DNA from 4 places in the Streptomyces sp. NPDC004732 genome. Region 4 is predicted to be linked to each of the others. Evidence: riboswitches for the same ligand, from Rfam matches in the RefSeq annotation. Region 4 holds a riboswitch; each other region holds the start of a gene.

Region 1 (3,906 bases), on a different contig from region 4:
GCTATTTGCTGGCCACGCGCGCCGGCGCCGACCGCACCTACCGGCTGTCCCGGGTGCTGGGTGCCGAGGCGCTCGGTGAACCCGCGCAGCGACCGGCCGCGGTCGACCTGGACCGGGCCTGGCAGGAGCGCAACACACGGTTCCGGAACGGCGGCGGCGACCAAGTCACCGTGCGGGTACGGGTGGACCCGGCGGGACGGAAGGACCTGGTGGGCACCGCGCTGGCGGTCTTCGACGAAGGAGACGAAGAAGCCGAGGCACATAGGGGAGCCGAAGCAGACAGGGGAGCCGACGCGGACGGCTGGTTGCGGCTGAGCGTGGTCTTCCAGGATGCCCGGCACGCCACCTGGGCCCTCTGGCAGCTCTCCACGCTCGCGGAAGTCCTGGCCCCGCAGTGGCTGCGCACCTCCCTGCACGACCGCGCCGCCGAGATCGCCGCACTCTATGGACCGAGCTGAACCGGCACGGGATCGTGCTGGCCCAGGAGGCCGCCAGGACGCAGAAGCACGACTCCATCGGGACCGAGCACCTCCTGCGCAGTCTCGGCTTCACGTCCGCCGAGTTGTACGAGACGGTCACGACGGCGATCACCGAACGGCTCACCGCAGACGACGAGCAGTAAACGGCGAGCAGTAAACGACGAGCAGTGGTCGACGGGTGTGATCAAGTAGGGCGCACAGGCCGTCTGAGTACTCGTACTCATGATCCGCACCCCACCGCTCGCGCAAGCTGGACGCACAGGTCGATGAGAGGAAAGAACTGTGCTCAGCAGCATCCGAGTTCGCCCGGCGTCCCGCGTCTCCGGTGGCCGGTCGGCGCGATCCCTCGTGGGGCTCGCGCTGGCGGGAGCGGCGGCGGCCGCGGCGCTGACCGGCTGTTCCATGGAGGACGCGACCTGCGGTGGCGGCGAGTATCCCGTTCTGCGGGTGGGCAGCAGCGGGTCCGCATGCCAGCCCGACGGGGAAGAGCCGCCGAAGGGCTATGCCCGCTACCCGGAGGGGAAGGTCCCCGAGCACGTCGGGGACAAGTGGGACACGTACTGGAGCGATCACACGCTCGACGAGAACGGGAAGATCATCAAGCTGAAGGGCGGTCAGTGAGCGTCGCGCAGGCCGCCTTCGCGACGAAACCGCCGCCGTCGCCGAAAGGTGGGGGTGGACTTACTAGGACGTCCAACTATATCTTCGTGACCATAGCCCGCGGTGCAGGGAAGCCGGTGTGAATCCGGCGCGGTCCCGCCACTGTGACCGGGGAGTGCGTTCTCGCCGAGCGATACGCCACTGACGGAGAAGTTCCGTCGGGAAGGCGGGAGAGCGCGCGCTGATCCGGGAGTCAGGATACCGGCCGTGGGGTGTTCCGTGTTGTCCACGAGGATGGAGCAGACACGCATGGCACCGGTCCGTACCCACGACCCAGGTGAACCGGCGAAGCGAGCGACGGCCCCGGCCGGCGCTCGACTCCACGACGGCTCTTAGGCCTTCGCGTCCCACGACAGAACCGCCCGCCCACCTCACCCGGTGGCGCCGTCGGCCTGCCGTGCCATCCCCGGACTCACCTGACGAGAGCAGGCTCTCATGGTCCGTGAACTGACACATTTCATCGGCGGCAAGCACGTCCCCGGGACGTCGGGGCTCTTCGCCGACGTGTACGACCCCAACTCCGGCTCCGTACAAGCCCAGGTGCCGCTCGCCGGGCGGGCGGAAACGACCGCGGCGATCGCCGATGCCGAGTCCGCCCAGCGCGAATGGGGCGAGTGGAATCCGCAGCGGCGCGCCCGCGTGATGCTGCGGTTCCTGCAACTCGTCGAAGGGGAGCGGGAGTCGCTGGCCCGGACGCTCTCCGGCGAGCACGGGAAGACCGTCGCCGACGCCCACGGCGACCTGCAACGCGGTCTTGAGGTGGTGGAGTTCGCCGCGGGCATCCCGCACCTGCAGAAGGGGGAGTTCACCGACAACGCAGGCACCGGCATCGACGTGCACTCCCTGCGGGTACCGCTCGGCGTCACCGCGGGCATCACCCCGTTCAACTTCCCCGCGATGATCCCGCTGTGGAAGGCGGCCCCTGCGCTGGCCTGCGGCAACTCCTTCATCCTCAAGCCGTCCGAACGCGCGCCCTCCGTGCCGCTCCGGCTCGCCGAGCTGTTCCTGGAGGCGGGCCTGCCGCCCGGTGTCCTGAACGTCGTCAACGGCGGCAAGGAGGCGGTGGACACCCTCCTGGAGGACTCGCGCGTCCAGGCGCTCGGCTTCGTCGGGTCCACCCAGATCGCCGCGCACATCTACGCCACCGCCGCCGCGCACGGCAAGCGCGCCCAGTGCTTCGGCGGCGCCAAGAACCACATGATTGTGATGCCGGACGCCGACCTCGACCAGGCCGTGGACGCCCTCATCGGCGCCGGGTACGGCTCGGCGGGGGAGCGCTGCATGGCCATCGCGGTCGCCGTCCCCGTCGGCGAGGAGACCGCCGACGCGCTTGTCACCCGGCTCAAGGAACGCGTCGCCGAGCTGCGCATCGGACGGTCCGACGACCCGGAGGCCGACTTCGGGCCGCTGGTGAGCCGGGACGCCCTCGACCGGGTCCGCCGCTACGTGGACATCGGCGTCAACGAAGGCGCCGAACTCGTCGTGGACGGACGCGACTTCACCCTGCCCGGACACGAGAACGGCTTCTTCGCCGGAGCCACCCTCTTCGACCGCGTCTCGCCGCGCATGCGGATCTACCGCGAGGAGATCTTCGGCCCGGTGCTGTGCGTGGCCCGCGCCGCGGACTACGAGGCAGCCCTGCGCCTGCCCAGCGAACACCCCTACGGCAACGGCGTCGCGATCTTCACCAGGGACGGCGACACCGCCCGCGACTTCACCCGCCGCGTCGGCGCGGGCATGGTCGGCGTCAACGTGCCGATCCCCGTCCCGGTGGCGTACCACACCTTCGGCGGCTGGAAGCGGTCCGGCTTCGGCGACCTGAACCAGCACGGCCCCGACGCCGTCCGCTTCTACACCCGCACCAAGACCGTCACCTCGCGCTGGCCCTCCGGAGCCAGGGAAGGCGCGAACTTCACCATCCCGACGATGGGATGACGGCGATGACCACGATGGCCACGGCCCTCACCAAGGACCAGCTCGCACTGGCCGAGGTGACGCTCGACTTCGCCGAGGAACACCTCGCACCGCACGCCGTCGCATGGGACCGCGACAAGCACTTCCCCGTGGACGTGCTCCGCAAGGCCGCCGAACTGGGCCTCGGCGGTGTCTACGTACGCGAGGAGCACGGCGGTTCGGGCCTGAGTCGCACCGACGGGACCCTCGTCTTCGAGGCCCTCGCCACCGGCTGCCCCTCCATCGCCGGATACCTCTCCATCCACAACATGGTCGCCTGGATGATCGACCGGTACGGCGACGAGCACCAGCGCGCCCGCTGGCTGCCGGACCTGTGCAGCGCCGCGTCACTGGGCAGCTACTGCCTCACCGAGCCGGGCGCAGGATCGGACGCCGCGGCCCTGACGACCCGCGCCGAACGCGACGGTGACGCGTACGTCCTGACCGGCGTCAAGCAGTTCATCTCCGGAGCGGGCACCTCGAACGTGTACGTCGTCATGGCGCGCACCGGCGAGGAAGGGCCCGGCGGCATCTCCGCGTTCGTCGTCGAACGGGACGACTCCGGCCTCACCTTCGGCCCCGACGAACGGAAGATGGGCTGGAACGCCCAGCCCACCCGCCAAGTGCTCCTCGACGGCGTGCGCATACCGGCCGACCGCCGCCTCGGGGACGAGGGAGCGGGCTTCCGCATCGCCATGACCGGCCTCAACGGCGGACGGCTCGGCATCGCGGCCTGCTCCCTGGGCGGCGCCCAGAGCGCACTGCACCGCAGCGTGGCCTACCTCGCCGACCGTGAGGCGTTCGGCGCGTCCCT
Region 2 (3,906 bases), on a different contig from region 4:
GGATGTAGTCGAGGGACCGCTGCTGCTGCCGCTGGGCGACGAGCGGGCCGAGTTCGGTGGCGGGGTCGAGGGGGTCGCCGACCTTGAGGGCGCTGGCCGCGGCGGAGAACGCCTCGGCGAACTCGTCGTAGCGGGTGCGCGGCACGAGGATGCGGGTCTGGGCCACGCACGCCTGGCCGTTGATCATCCAGGCGAACGGGGTGATGCCCGCGACGGCGGTCGCCGCGTCGGCGTCCGGCAGGATGACGGCGGCCGACTTGCCGCCCAGCTCCAGCGTCACGCGGGTGAGGTTGCGGGCGGCGACCTCCATGACGCGCTTGCCCGCGGCGACGGACCCGGTGAAGGACACCTTGTCGACGTCGGGGTGCCCGACGAGGTACTCGCTCACCTCGCGGTCCGCGCAGACGATGGAGAGCACCCCTTCGGGCAGGCCCGCCTCGGCCGCGAGCTCGGCGAGTATGTACGCGTCGAGCGGGGCCTCCGGGGAGGTCTTGAGGATCACGGGGCAGCCGGCGAGCAGCGCGGGCGCCAGCTTGGCGGCGGCGGTGAACTGCGGGACGTTCCAGGGCACGACGGCCGCGACGACGCCCACCGGTTCGCGCCGGACGAGCAGCTTGCCGAGGACGCCGTCGCGCTGCTCCTCGTACCGGAAGTCACGGGCCACGGTGATCGCCGCGTCCCACACCATCATCGCGGCGAGGGCCTGCACCATCACGCTGGACGTGTAGGGGGTGCCGTTCTCGGAGCTGATGACGCGGGCGATCTCCTCGTGGCGCACCGCGAATCCGTCCTTGATCTTCGCGATGATCTCGATGCGTTCGTCCAGGGTCATCCGCGGCCAGGGACCGTGCTCGAAGGCCTTGCGGGCGGCGGCGACGGCGCGGTCCACGTCGGCGGGCGCCGCGTGCGGCACCCGGGCGAAGACCTCTCCGGTGTGCGGAGAGACGACGTCGATGACGTCCTTTCCGAGCGGGTCGACCAACTCCCCGCCGATGAACAGCTGTCCGTGTTCCACGAGCTCGGTCATGGCTGACTGCCTCCTGCGGAGCGCTTCCCGACGCGGTTTCCCGACCCGGTTTCCTGACACGGTTTCAGAACTGATACCAGTTCTAGTTCGTGGAGTCCACGGACGGAAGGGGTAACACAGCCTCCAGACAGTCGACTTGGGCGACTATTGGAACTAGTTCTAGTTATAGTGGTGGCACCCGGCGAACAGAGACGAGGCCCTCATGACCCCGCAGGTGACGGACCCGCCGGTGATCGAGCACGGCGGCGGCGTCTGGAGCATCAAGGTCCCGATCCCCGACAACCCCCTCGGCTTCACCCTCGTCCACCTCCTGGACACCGACGCGGGACCGGTCCTCGTCGACACCGGCTGGGACGACCCGACGTCCTGGGACACCCTCACCGCCGGGCTCGCCACCTGCGGCGTCGCGGTCGCCGACGTGCACGGCGTCGTCATCACGCACCACCACCCCGACCACCACGGCCTCTCCGGCAAGGTCCGGGACGCCTCGGGGGCGTGGCTCGCCATGCACGACGCGGACGCGTCCGTGGTCCGCCGCACCCGCTCGAACCCGCCGGACCGCTGGTACGCGTACCTGGTGGACAAGCTCACCGCCGCAGGCGCGCCCGCCGACCACCTCGCCCCGCTGGTCCTGGCCCGCGACGAGGGCCGTCCCCGCAAGCTCCCCGGCCTCGCCCCCGCCCTCCCCGACCGCTCCATCACCCCCGGCGAGCTCCTCGCCCTGCCCGGCCGCCGCCTGCGCGCGATCTGGACCCCCGGCCACACGCCGGGCCACGTCTGCCTCCATCTGGAGGAGGACCACCCGGCGGGCCTGCGCGGCAACGGCCGCCTCTTCTCCGGCGACCACCTGCTGCCCGGCATCACCCCGCACATCGGCCTGTACGAGGACCCCGATTCGGAGACCGTCACCGATCCCCTCGGCGACTACCTGGACTCCCTGGAACGCGTCGGCCGCCTCGGCCCCGCGGAGGTCCTGCCCGCCCACCAGCGCACGTTCACCGACGCGCCCGCCCGCGTCCACGAGCTCCTGACCCACCACGAGGAGCGCCTGACCGGACTCCGCACCCTGCTCGCCGAGCCCCTCACCCCCTGGCAGATCGCCGAGCGCATGGAGTGGAACCGCCCCTGGGCCGAGATCCCCTACGGCTCGCGCACCATCGCCGTCTCGGAGGCCGAGGCCCATGTGCGGCGCCTGGTCAAGCTGGGGCGCGCGGAGGCCGTGCCGGGCAGCGACCCGGTCACGTTCGTGGCGGTGTGACCCGGGAGGTGCGCGGACCGGCCGGTAGAGTGAGCGCGTCGTCCTCACGTCCGCCAAGGGGGAAGCCGGTGCGAATCCGGCGCTGACCCGCAGCCGTGTACGGGCCCCGACCTTCGGGACCCGTGAGCCGGAATGCCCGGCGCGGAACGTGACCGGCTCGCTTCATCGGGGCCCCCGATGAGCGGCACCGTCGAGGTATACGGAGCCGGAGCCGCCCGGTAGCCGTGCTCGCATGGTCCGTGCCGCCCCGCTCCCCGCAGGGAGAGGCAACCCGCCGCATCATGAACGTTCGTCGCAGCGCAGCGGTTCTGGCCGCCGTCGCCGTGTTCGGCCCGGCCGCAGCACCGGTCGCCTTCGCGGACGACACGCCGTCGCCCTCGGCCGCGCTCCCCTCGGGCCTCTACGGCAAGACCGACCCCAAGTTCGACGGTGTCTTCCGCCAGTCGTACGCCCTGCTCGCCCAGGACACCGAGGGCGTCAAGCCCGCCGCGAAGGCGGTGGACTGGCTCACCGGCCAGCAGTGCGCGAGCGGCGGCTTCGCGGCGTACCGCGCGGACGCCACCGAGCCCTGCAACTCCAAGACGGCGGTCGACAGCAACTCCACCGCCGCCGCCGTGCAGGCCCTCGCCGCGCTCGGCAAGCAGGACAAGACGGTCAAGAAGAGCGTCGACTGGCTGAAGTCCGTACAGAACAAGGACGGCGGCTGGGGCTACAACCCGGGGCTGCCCAGCGACGCGAACTCCACCGGCATCGTGGTCGGCGCGCTCGTCGCGGCGGGCCAGAACCCGGCGGCGATGAAGTCCCAGGACGGCAAGTCCGCCTACGACGCGCTGCCGAAGCTCGCCATGGACTGCGACAAGGACGGCGGCGCGTTCGGCCTCGCCGACGCCAAGTCCGGCAAGCTCTCGCCGAACGCCGACGCCACCGCCGCCGGTGTGCTCGGCAGCCTCGGCAAGGGCCTCGTCGTCTCCGCCCCCAAGAAGTCCGAGACCGCCGCGCCCAAGTGCGCGAAGCCGGACACCGCCGCGCAGGCCGCGGGCAACGGCGTGGGCTATCTGCTCGACACCCTCGGCAAGACCGACGACCACCTGATGTCGTCGATGCCGGGCTCCACGGACCAGCCGGACTTCGGCAACACCGCCGACTCCGTGCTCGCCCTCGCCGCCGCCGGGCAGAGCGAGCGGGCCGAGGCGTCCGCCGACTGGCTCGCGAAGAACTCCGCGGACTGGGCGAAGCAGTCGGGCCCCGCCGCCTACTCCCAGCTGATCTTCGCCGCGCACGCGGCAGGCATGGACCCGCGCGACTTCGGCGGCGCCGACCTCGTCAAGCAGCTGAACGCCACGGGCCCGGCCCCGGAGACCGCGTCGAAGTCCCCGTCCGCGTCGGACGCGGACGAGAAGGACGACGACGGCGGCGTCAGCGTCTGGTGGATCATCGGCGTCGGCATGGTCGCGGGCATCGGCATCGGCTTCCTGTACAGCGGCAACCGCAAGAAGAAGCAGTGACACGGGGCCGTGTGCGGCGCGGGCGCCCGGTGGTCGTGGCGTTCCTCGCCGCGCTGCTGTGCGCCCTCGCCGCCGCGCCCGCCCAGGCCGCCGGTTACCGCTACTGGTCGTTCTGG
Region 3 (3,906 bases), on a different contig from region 4:
ACGAACGGTTTCCACGACACTGCCAACGCGATGGCGACGACCATCTCGACCGGCGCTCTGAAGCCCAAGACGGCGGTGGCCATGTCCGCCGTGCTGAACCTCGTCGGTGCCTTCCTCTCGGTGGAAGTCGCCAAGACGATCTCCGGCGGCATCGTCAATGAGGACGGCCTCAAGACAGAGGTCATCTTTGCCGCGCTCGTCGGCGCGATTCTCTGGAATCTCCTGACCTGGCTGGTGGGCCTGCCCTCCAGTTCCTCCCACGCGCTCTTCGGCGGCCTCATCGGCGCCGCGGTCATGTCGATGGGCTGGTCGTCGATCAACGGCGGCACCGTCGTCACCAAGATCCTGATCCCGGCCGTCGCGGCCCCGCTCGTGGCGGGCATCGCCGCGACGCTGGCCACGCGCCTGACGTACCGCATCGGCCGCAACACGGACCAGAAGTCCACCGCCAAGGGCTACCGCGCGGGTCAGATCGCCTCCGCCGGTCTCGTCTCGCTGGCGCACGGCACGAACGACGCGCAGAAGACCATGGGCATCATCACGCTCGCCCTCATCACGGGCGGCGTCCTGAACCCCGGTGCCAACCCCCCGATGTGGGTCATCGTCTCGGCCGGTATCGCCATCGCGCTCGGTACCTACCTCGGCGGCTGGCGCATCATCCGCACGATGGGCAAGGGCCTGACCGACCTCGCGCCGCAGCAGGGCTTCGCCGCCCAGACCAGCGCCGCGACGGCGATCCTCGCCTCCTCGCACATCGGCTTCTCGCTCTCCACCACCCAGGTCTGCTCCGGCGCCGTGATGGGCGCGGGCCTCGGCCGCAAGGGCGGCGTCGTCCGCTGGTCGACCGCGACCCGGATGTTCGTCGCGTGGGGCCTGACCCTGCCGGCCGCCGGTCTGGTCGGCGCGGGCGCCGAGTTCCTCACCAAGCAAGGCCCCTGGGGCATCGCGGTCACCGCCGCGCTGCTCGTCGGCGGCTCGGCCGTGATCTGGGTGCTCTCGCGGCGCAACGCCATCGACCACACCAACGTCACCGACGACGAGATCCGCCCGGCCGACGAGACCACGGGCGCCGAGCCCGCGGGCGTCGTGACCACTGCGATCGCCGCCGTCACGCCGCCCCCCACGGGCACCCTGGCCGCCTCGACCGTCGCGGACGAGTCCGTCAAGGCCGGAGTCACGGCCCCGACCACAACCACGACCGGCGCCATGGCGGACCCCGCCCGGCCCGCGACGGTGTAAGGACAGATCAGCATGAGCATCGACTGGGCAGCTCTCGGCTCCGTCTTCGGAGTCAGCCTCGCGGTGACGGTGGCCCTGGTGGGCCTGTTCACGCTCGGCATCGTCGGCCTCTCCCAGCAGGACAAGGCGGCCACCGCTACGGCTGGGGGGCGCCCGGCGACGATGGCGCGCACCGGCGCGTACGCCTGCTTCGCGCTGTGCGCGGCGGCCGTGGCGTACGGGATCTATCTGATCGTCGCCTGACGGCAGCCGACCCCCGGTCGGCAACGGCGTTCCCGGATGGGGCGCGGAGCGTACGAAACGCTCCGCGCCCCACTCGTGTGTCGGGACCCCCGTGTGGGCCCCAACACACTCTCCCGCCGCAGGTCAACGGCGAGTTGACGGGCGTTCGGGGACCGTGGTGGACTGCCGGGGCCAACTACGGCGGCAGAAGAGGAAGCCGGTGCGAATCCGGCGCGGTCCCGCCACTGTCACCGGGGAGAACCCTCCCCGTGAGCCAGGAACTCTCGCCACCGATCACGTCGAACCAGGGCGCGGACACCCTGAGTGAGGACATATCGCCATGCGCGGCCGCCCGGTGCCGGTTCCCTCCCTGAGTACGAGTCCTCTCCTCAGCGCGACGGCGGGCTGAGCCCATGAGTGCCGATCGCGACTTCGCGTACGGCGCCGCCGCCGGATTCCTCGGTGACCTGCTGCTCGGCGATCCCCGCAGGGGCCACCCGGTCGCCGCGTTCGGGCGGGCGGCGGGCGCCGTCGAGCGGGTGCTGTGGCGGGACCACCGCGGGTGGGGCGCGCTGCACACCCTGGTCTGCGCCGGGGGCGCGGCGGGTGCCGCCGCGCTCACTTCCGCTCTCGTACGCCGCTCAAGCGCGAAGCGTGCCGGATCCGTGGCGCTGACCGCCGCCGCGACCTGGGCCGTGCTCGGCGGGACCTCGCTCGGACGCGAGGCGCGGGCCGTCGGCGGGGCGCTGGAGGCCGGTGACATCGAGGTCGCCAGGGAGCGGCTGCCCCATCTGTGCGGGCGGGACCCGCAGGCGCTGGACGCCGACGGCATCGCGCGGGCCGTCGTGGAGTCCGTCGCGGAGAACACCTCAGACGCCGTGGTGGGAGCGCTCGTGTGGGGCGCCGTCGGCGGGGTGCCGGGACTCGTCGCCTTCCGTGCCGTGAACACCCTCGACGCGATGGTCGGGCACAAGTCCGCGCGCTACCGGCGCTACGGATGGGCCTCGGCGCGGCTCGACGACGTCTTCGGCTGGCCCGGCGCGCGGCTCACCGCCGCGCTGGCCGTGCTCGCTGGGGACTCGCCCTCGGGGGCGGTGCGGGCATGGCGTTCCGATGCCGCGAAACACCCGAGTCCCAACGCGGGGCCCGTCGAGGCCGCCTTCGCGGGGGCTTTGGGCGTACGCCTCGGGGGGACCCTCTCGTACGCGGGACGGGTCGAGCACCGGCCCGTGCTCAACGCGGACGGGCACGACGTGCGCGTGGCGGACATCGAGCGGGCGGTGAAGCTCTCCCGGCGCGTGGGCCTGCTGGCCCTCGGCGTCGCGGCCGCCGCCCGGCTGACGTCCGGCAGGTCCAGCAGATCCAGTAAGCCAGGGAGAGCCTCGTGAGCGGTGGACTGCTCGTCGCCGGAACCACCTCGGACGCCGGGAAGAGCGTCGTCACCGCGGGCATCTGCCGGTGGCTGACCCGCAAGGGTGTCTCCGTCGCGCCCTTCAAGGCGCAGAACATGTCCCTCAACTCCTTCGTCACCCGCGAAGGCGCCGAGATCGGGCGGGCGCAGGCCATGCAGGCGCAGGCCGCCCGCGTCGAGCCGACCGCGCTGATGAACCCCGTGCTGCTCAAGCCGGGCGGCGACCGCTCCAGCCAGGTCGTCCTGATGGGCAAACCGGTCGGCGAGATGAGCGCGCGCGGCTACCACGGGGGGCGCCAGGCGGCGCTGCTCGACACCGTCGTGGGTTGCCTGGAGGAGCTCCGGTCCACCTACGACGCCGTGATCTGCGAGGGCGCAGGCAGCCCCGCCGAGATCAACCTGCGGCGCACCGACATCGTGAACATGGGCATAGCGCGCGCCGCCCGCTTTCCCGTCCTGGTGGTCGGGGACATCGACAGGGGCGGGGTGTTCGCGTCGTTCTTCGGGACGACGGCGCTGCTCAGCGCCGAGGACCAGGAGCTGGTCGCCGGATACCTGGTCAACAAGTTCCGCGGCGACGTCTCCCTCCTCGAACCCGGCCTCGACATGCTGCTCGACCTCACCGGGCGGCGCACGTACGGCGTGCTGCCGTTCCAGCACGGGCTCGGCATCGACGAGGAGGACGGCCTGCGGGTGTCCCTGCGGGGCGCCGTCCGGGAGTCCGTGGTGGCCCCGCCGGTCGGCGAGGACGTGCTGCGGGTCGCCGTCTGCGCCGTGCCGCTGATGTCCAACTTCACGGACGTGGACGCGCTGGCCGCGGAGCCCGGCGTCGTCGTGCGGTTCGTGGACCGCGCCGAGGAACTCGTCGACGCCGACCTGGTCGTGGTGCCGGGCACCCGCGGCACCGTGCGCGCCCTGCAGTGGCTGCGCGAGCGCGGCCTCGCGGACGCCCTAGCGCGCCGCGCCGCCGAGGGGCGGCCCGTGCTCGGCATCTGCGGCGGCTTCCAGGTCCTCGGCGAGCACATCGAGGACGA
Region 4 (3,906 bases):
CGGGTCGGCGAGGGTGCAGATCACTTCGTTGTCGGCGGGCAGCCGCTTGCGCGTGACGCCGCTCGCGACCATGTTCGCGTCGCAGAGGATCGGCGCGCCGTCGCGCAGCGCCTTGCGGGCGTCGGCGATCACGCGCGGGCTGTAGGAGAGGTCGCGCACGAGGTCGACCATCCCGCAGGCGTGGATCATCCGGACCGCGACCTGGCTGACGTCGGCGGGCAGGCCTTGGAGGTCCGCCTCCGCGCGGATGGTGGCAAAGGACTCGCGGTAGATCGCCGCGCCGTCCTTCTCGTAGTCGAACACTGTGCTCTCGCTCATCTCGTGGCCGTTGGTTTCGTGGTGGTACGTGCCGTGGTGACCTGCTCGGTCAGAGTGCCGTCCGTCAGAGGCGTCCGGTCCTCGCCGGGGACGCGCACCGTCACCTCGTACTGCCCGTCGCCGGTGGCGAGGACGTCGACCCAGTCGCCCCACGGGTGCCCGCAGCGGCGTTCGCAGCCGGACCAGTGGACGGGCAGGCCGCCGAGGCCGGGGACGGCGTCGGCGCGTACGTCAGAGAGGGACTTGGCGCAGCCGGGGCGTCCGGTGCAGGCGCCGACGCCCAGCCAGGGCGATGCGGCGTCGGTGATGTGCCCGGCGTCGGCGAGTACGGCGAGACGCTCGCGGGCCGCGGCCCCGTCGGCGAAGCCGGGCACGACGAAGCCGCGCCAGGGTGTGACGCGCAGTTCGTCGGCGGGCAGCGGCAGGAGGGCCCGCCACTGGGCGGCGGTGACGCGGCCGAGGGGGGCGCTCACGACGACTGCGTCGCCGATCGCCCCGGGTGCCTGCGGGGCGCTTCGGGAGACGGTCCAGGGCTCGGTGCGCACGGCGTCGATGCCCGCGCGCTCCAGTGCTCCTGCGAGGTCCACGCGGTGCTCGCGGGGCAGCTCCCCCACCCGCCAGGCGCCGTTGCCCGCGGCGGTCGCGGCGGCGTGGAAGGCCCCCGCGGCGGTGAGCGCGGCGCGGGGGGCGTCGGCTCCGGCGATCCGGAACGCCAGGCCGCCGACGCGGACGACCGCCGTCCCGCCCGATTCTGCGATCAAGGTCACATCGCCGCCGAGTCCGACGACGTCCCCTCGCCCGTCGTCCAGGGCGAACAGGAAGCGGCCCGAGAGCTCCGTGGTCCACTCCTCGGAACACAGGAGTCCGTCCAGCTCACGGGCCCACAACTGCACGTCACCATGGCCGAGTCGGTCGATGCCCGCGAGCGGTGACGCCACGACGTTGCGGATGCGCTCGTGCCGCTCGGAGGGGAGCAGGCCCGCTTGTGAGAGCAGCGCGGAGAGTTCGCCGCCGCAGGTCTCGCCGAGGCCCCGCAGCTCGATGTTGCCGCGCGAGGTGATGCTGAGGCAGCCGTCCGCCAGACGCTCCGCCGCGGTGACCAGCGCCTCGGCCTGACGTGTCGTCAAAAGTCCTGCGGGCAGCCGGAGTCGGGCGAGGTGGCCGTCGTCGGCGCGGTGCAGGCGGAGGGCTCCGGGGCAGGCGTCACCCCTGTCGCGTATGGGGGGTTCGCCCTGTTTTGTGGATGATGCTCGGGTGGGCGGCATGGCGGCGAGCATACCCACGCGGATCCGGCGGGTCGCCTCCCGAGACGGACCGTTCTGGCAGGTGGCCGCCCCGCCGACCGTGGGCAGGACTTACTATGCAGGCGGCGGGCTACCAAGTCCGTCGACGCCAGCGACGGCGTGGGTCCACCAGGACCCGAAGGAGGAAGCCCGGTGTGAATCCGGCGCGGTCCCGCCACTGTGAGCCCCACCCGAGTGGGGCGAGCCAGGAACTCCTGCCGTCCATACGACCACCCGGGGCGCGGACACCCCGAGGAAGGCCTGCGCCCGCATGCTTCTGCTGTTGTCGACCTCCGACACCGACCTGCTCAGCGCCCGCGCGGCGGGGGGTCCGGTCGACTACCGGTTCGCCAACCCCTCCCGTCTTGACCTCGAAGGACTGCCCGCGCTGCTGGACGGCGTCGACCTCGTCGTCGTCCGTCTCCTCGGCGGCGTCCGTGCCTGGCAGGACGGCCTGGACCAGCTCATCGCCACCGGTCTCCCTGTGGTCGTGCTCACCGGTGAACAGGCACCCGACGCCCAGCTCATGGCCTCCTCGACCGTGCCGGTCGGCATCGCCGCCGAGGCGCACGCCTACCTGGCGCACGGCGGCCCCGCGAACCTGGAGCAGCTGGCCCGCTTCCTCTCCGACACCGTGCTGCTCACCGGCCACGGCTTCGAGCCGCCCGCCCCCGCCCCGTCGTGGGGCCCGCTGGAGCGCACGGCCCGCGCCGACGGCGCCGAAGGCACTGACAGCCCGACCGTGGCGGTGCTCTACTACCGCGCCCACCACATGAGCGGCAACACCGCGTTCGTGGACGCGCTGTGCGGCGCGATCGAGGACGCGGGCGCCCGGGCACTGCCGCTGTACGTGGCCTCGCTGCGCGCCCCCGAGCCCGAGCTGATCGACGCGCTGCGGGCCGCCGACACCATCGTGACGACGGTCCTCGCGGCCGGTGGCACCAAGCCCGCCGAGGCCTCCGCGGGCGGCGACGACGAGTCGTGGGACGCGGGTGCGCTGACCGGGCTCGACGTGCCGATCCTCCAGGCGCTCTGTCTGACCGGGTCGCGTTCGGCCTGGCAGGAGAACGACGAGGGCGTCTCGCCGCTCGACGCCGCGAGCCAGATCGCGGTGCCGGAGTTCGACGGCCGCCTCATCACGGTCCCCTTCTCCTTCAAGGAGATCGACGAGGACGGTCTGCCCGCGTACGTCGCCGACGCCGAGCGCGCGGCCCGCGTCGCCGGTATCGCCGTGCGCCACGCGCGCCTCAAGCACATCCCGGCCGCCGACAAGCGCATCGCCCTGGTGCTTTCCGCGTACCCGACGAAGCACTCCCGCATCGGCAACGCGGTCGGCCTGGACACCCCGGCATCCGCCGTCGAGCTCCTTCGCCGACTCCGCGCCGAGGGGTACGACTTCGGCCCCGAGGCCGACATCCCCGGCCTGGTCTCCGGCGACGGCGACGAGCTGATCCGCGCGCTCATCGACGCAGGCGGCCACGACCAGGACTGGCTCACCGAGGAGCAGCTCGCCGCCAACCCGGTGCGCATCCCCGCCGCCGACTACAAGCGGTGGTACGCGACCCTGCCCGAGGAACTGCGCGACTCCGTCGAGCAGCACTGGGGCCCGCCGCCCGGCGAGATGTTCCTCGACCGGTCCCGCGTCGGCCAGGGCGGCGACCCGGAGGGCGACATCGTGCTCGCGGCCCTGCGCCGCGAGAACCTCCTCATCCTGATCCAGCCGCCGCGCGGCTTCGGCGAGAACCCGATCGCGATCTACCACGACCCCGATCTGCCGCCGTCGCACCACTACTTGGCCGCCTACCGCTGGATCGCGGCGCCCGCGTCCGACAACGGCTTCGGCGCCGACGCGATGATCCACCTCGGCAAGCACGGCAACCTGGAGTGGCTGCCCGGCAAGAACGCGGGCCTCTCCGCGGCGTGCGGCCCCGACGCCGCGCTCGGCGACCTGCCCCTGATCTACCCCTTCCTGGTCAACGACCCGGGCGAGGGCACGCAGGCCAAGCGCCGTGTGCACGCCACGCTCATCGACCACCTGGTGCCGCCGATGGCGCGCGCCGACTCCTACGGCGACATCGCGCGCCTGGAGCAGCTCCTCGACGAGTACGCCCAGATCAGCTCCATGGACCCGGCGAAGCTCCCGGCGATCCGCGCGCAGATCTGGACGCTCATCCAGGCCGCCAAGCTCGACCACGACCTGGGTCTCGAGCACCGCCCGGACGACGACGGCTTCGACGACTTCCTGCTGCACGTCGACGGCTGGCTCTGCGAGATCAAGGACATGCAGATCCGCGACGGTCTGCAC

The links. Region 4 has a riboswitch for cobalamin ahead of cobN (cobaltochelatase subunit CobN). Riboswitches for the same ligand answer to the same signal wherever they lie in the genome.
Region 1: it holds a riboswitch for cobalamin, as region 4 does, so the genes downstream of both, ABZV77_RS13655 (CoA-acylating methylmalonate-semialdehyde dehydrogenase) here and cobN (cobaltochelatase subunit CobN) in region 4, are expected to answer to the same signal.
Region 2: it holds a riboswitch for cobalamin, as region 4 does, so the genes downstream of both, ABZV77_RS26815 (prenyltransferase/squalene oxidase repeat-containing protein) here and cobN (cobaltochelatase subunit CobN) in region 4, are expected to answer to the same signal.
Region 3: it holds a riboswitch for cobalamin, as region 4 does, so the genes downstream of both, ABZV77_RS32080 (cobalamin biosynthesis protein) here and cobN (cobaltochelatase subunit CobN) in region 4, are expected to answer to the same signal.

The regions. Positions count from the first base shown of each region.
Region 1 is NZ_JBEXJR010000004.1:307,100-311,005, forward strand. Features, by position in the region: gene ABZV77_RS13640 (WYL domain-containing protein) at 1-458, shown strand, start outside; gene ABZV77_RS13645 (Clp protease N-terminal domain-containing protein) at 473-622, shown strand; gene ABZV77_RS13650 (hypothetical protein) at 828-1,100, shown strand; cobalamin riboswitch at 1,177-1,364, shown strand; gene ABZV77_RS13655 (CoA-acylating methylmalonate-semialdehyde dehydrogenase) at 1,575-3,074, shown strand; gene ABZV77_RS13660 (acyl-CoA dehydrogenase family protein) at 3,080-3,906, shown strand, end outside.
Region 2 is NZ_JBEXJR010000009.1:43,510-47,415, forward strand. Features, by position in the region: gene ABZV77_RS26805 (aldehyde dehydrogenase) at 1-1,027, opposite strand, end outside; gene ABZV77_RS26810 (MBL fold metallo-hydrolase) at 1,230-2,285, shown strand; cobalamin riboswitch at 2,310-2,444, shown strand; gene ABZV77_RS26815 (prenyltransferase/squalene oxidase repeat-containing protein) at 2,567-3,790, shown strand; gene ABZV77_RS26820 (SCO2322 family protein) at 3,787-3,906, shown strand, end outside.
Region 3 is NZ_JBEXJR010000011.1:339,882-343,787, reverse strand. Features, by position in the region: gene ABZV77_RS32090 (inorganic phosphate transporter) at 1-1,239, shown strand, start outside; gene ABZV77_RS32085 (hypothetical protein) at 1,252-1,482, shown strand; cobalamin riboswitch at 1,632-1,765, shown strand; gene ABZV77_RS32080 (cobalamin biosynthesis protein) at 1,875-2,849, shown strand; gene ABZV77_RS32075 (cobyric acid synthase) at 2,846-3,906, shown strand, end outside.
Region 4 is NZ_JBEXJR010000001.1:819,982-823,887, forward strand. Features, by position in the region: gene ABZV77_RS03380 (precorrin-8X methylmutase) at 1-318, opposite strand, end outside; gene ABZV77_RS03385 (cobalamin biosynthesis protein CobG) at 315-1,595, opposite strand; cobalamin riboswitch at 1,701-1,839, shown strand; gene cobN (cobaltochelatase subunit CobN) at 1,873-3,906, shown strand, end outside.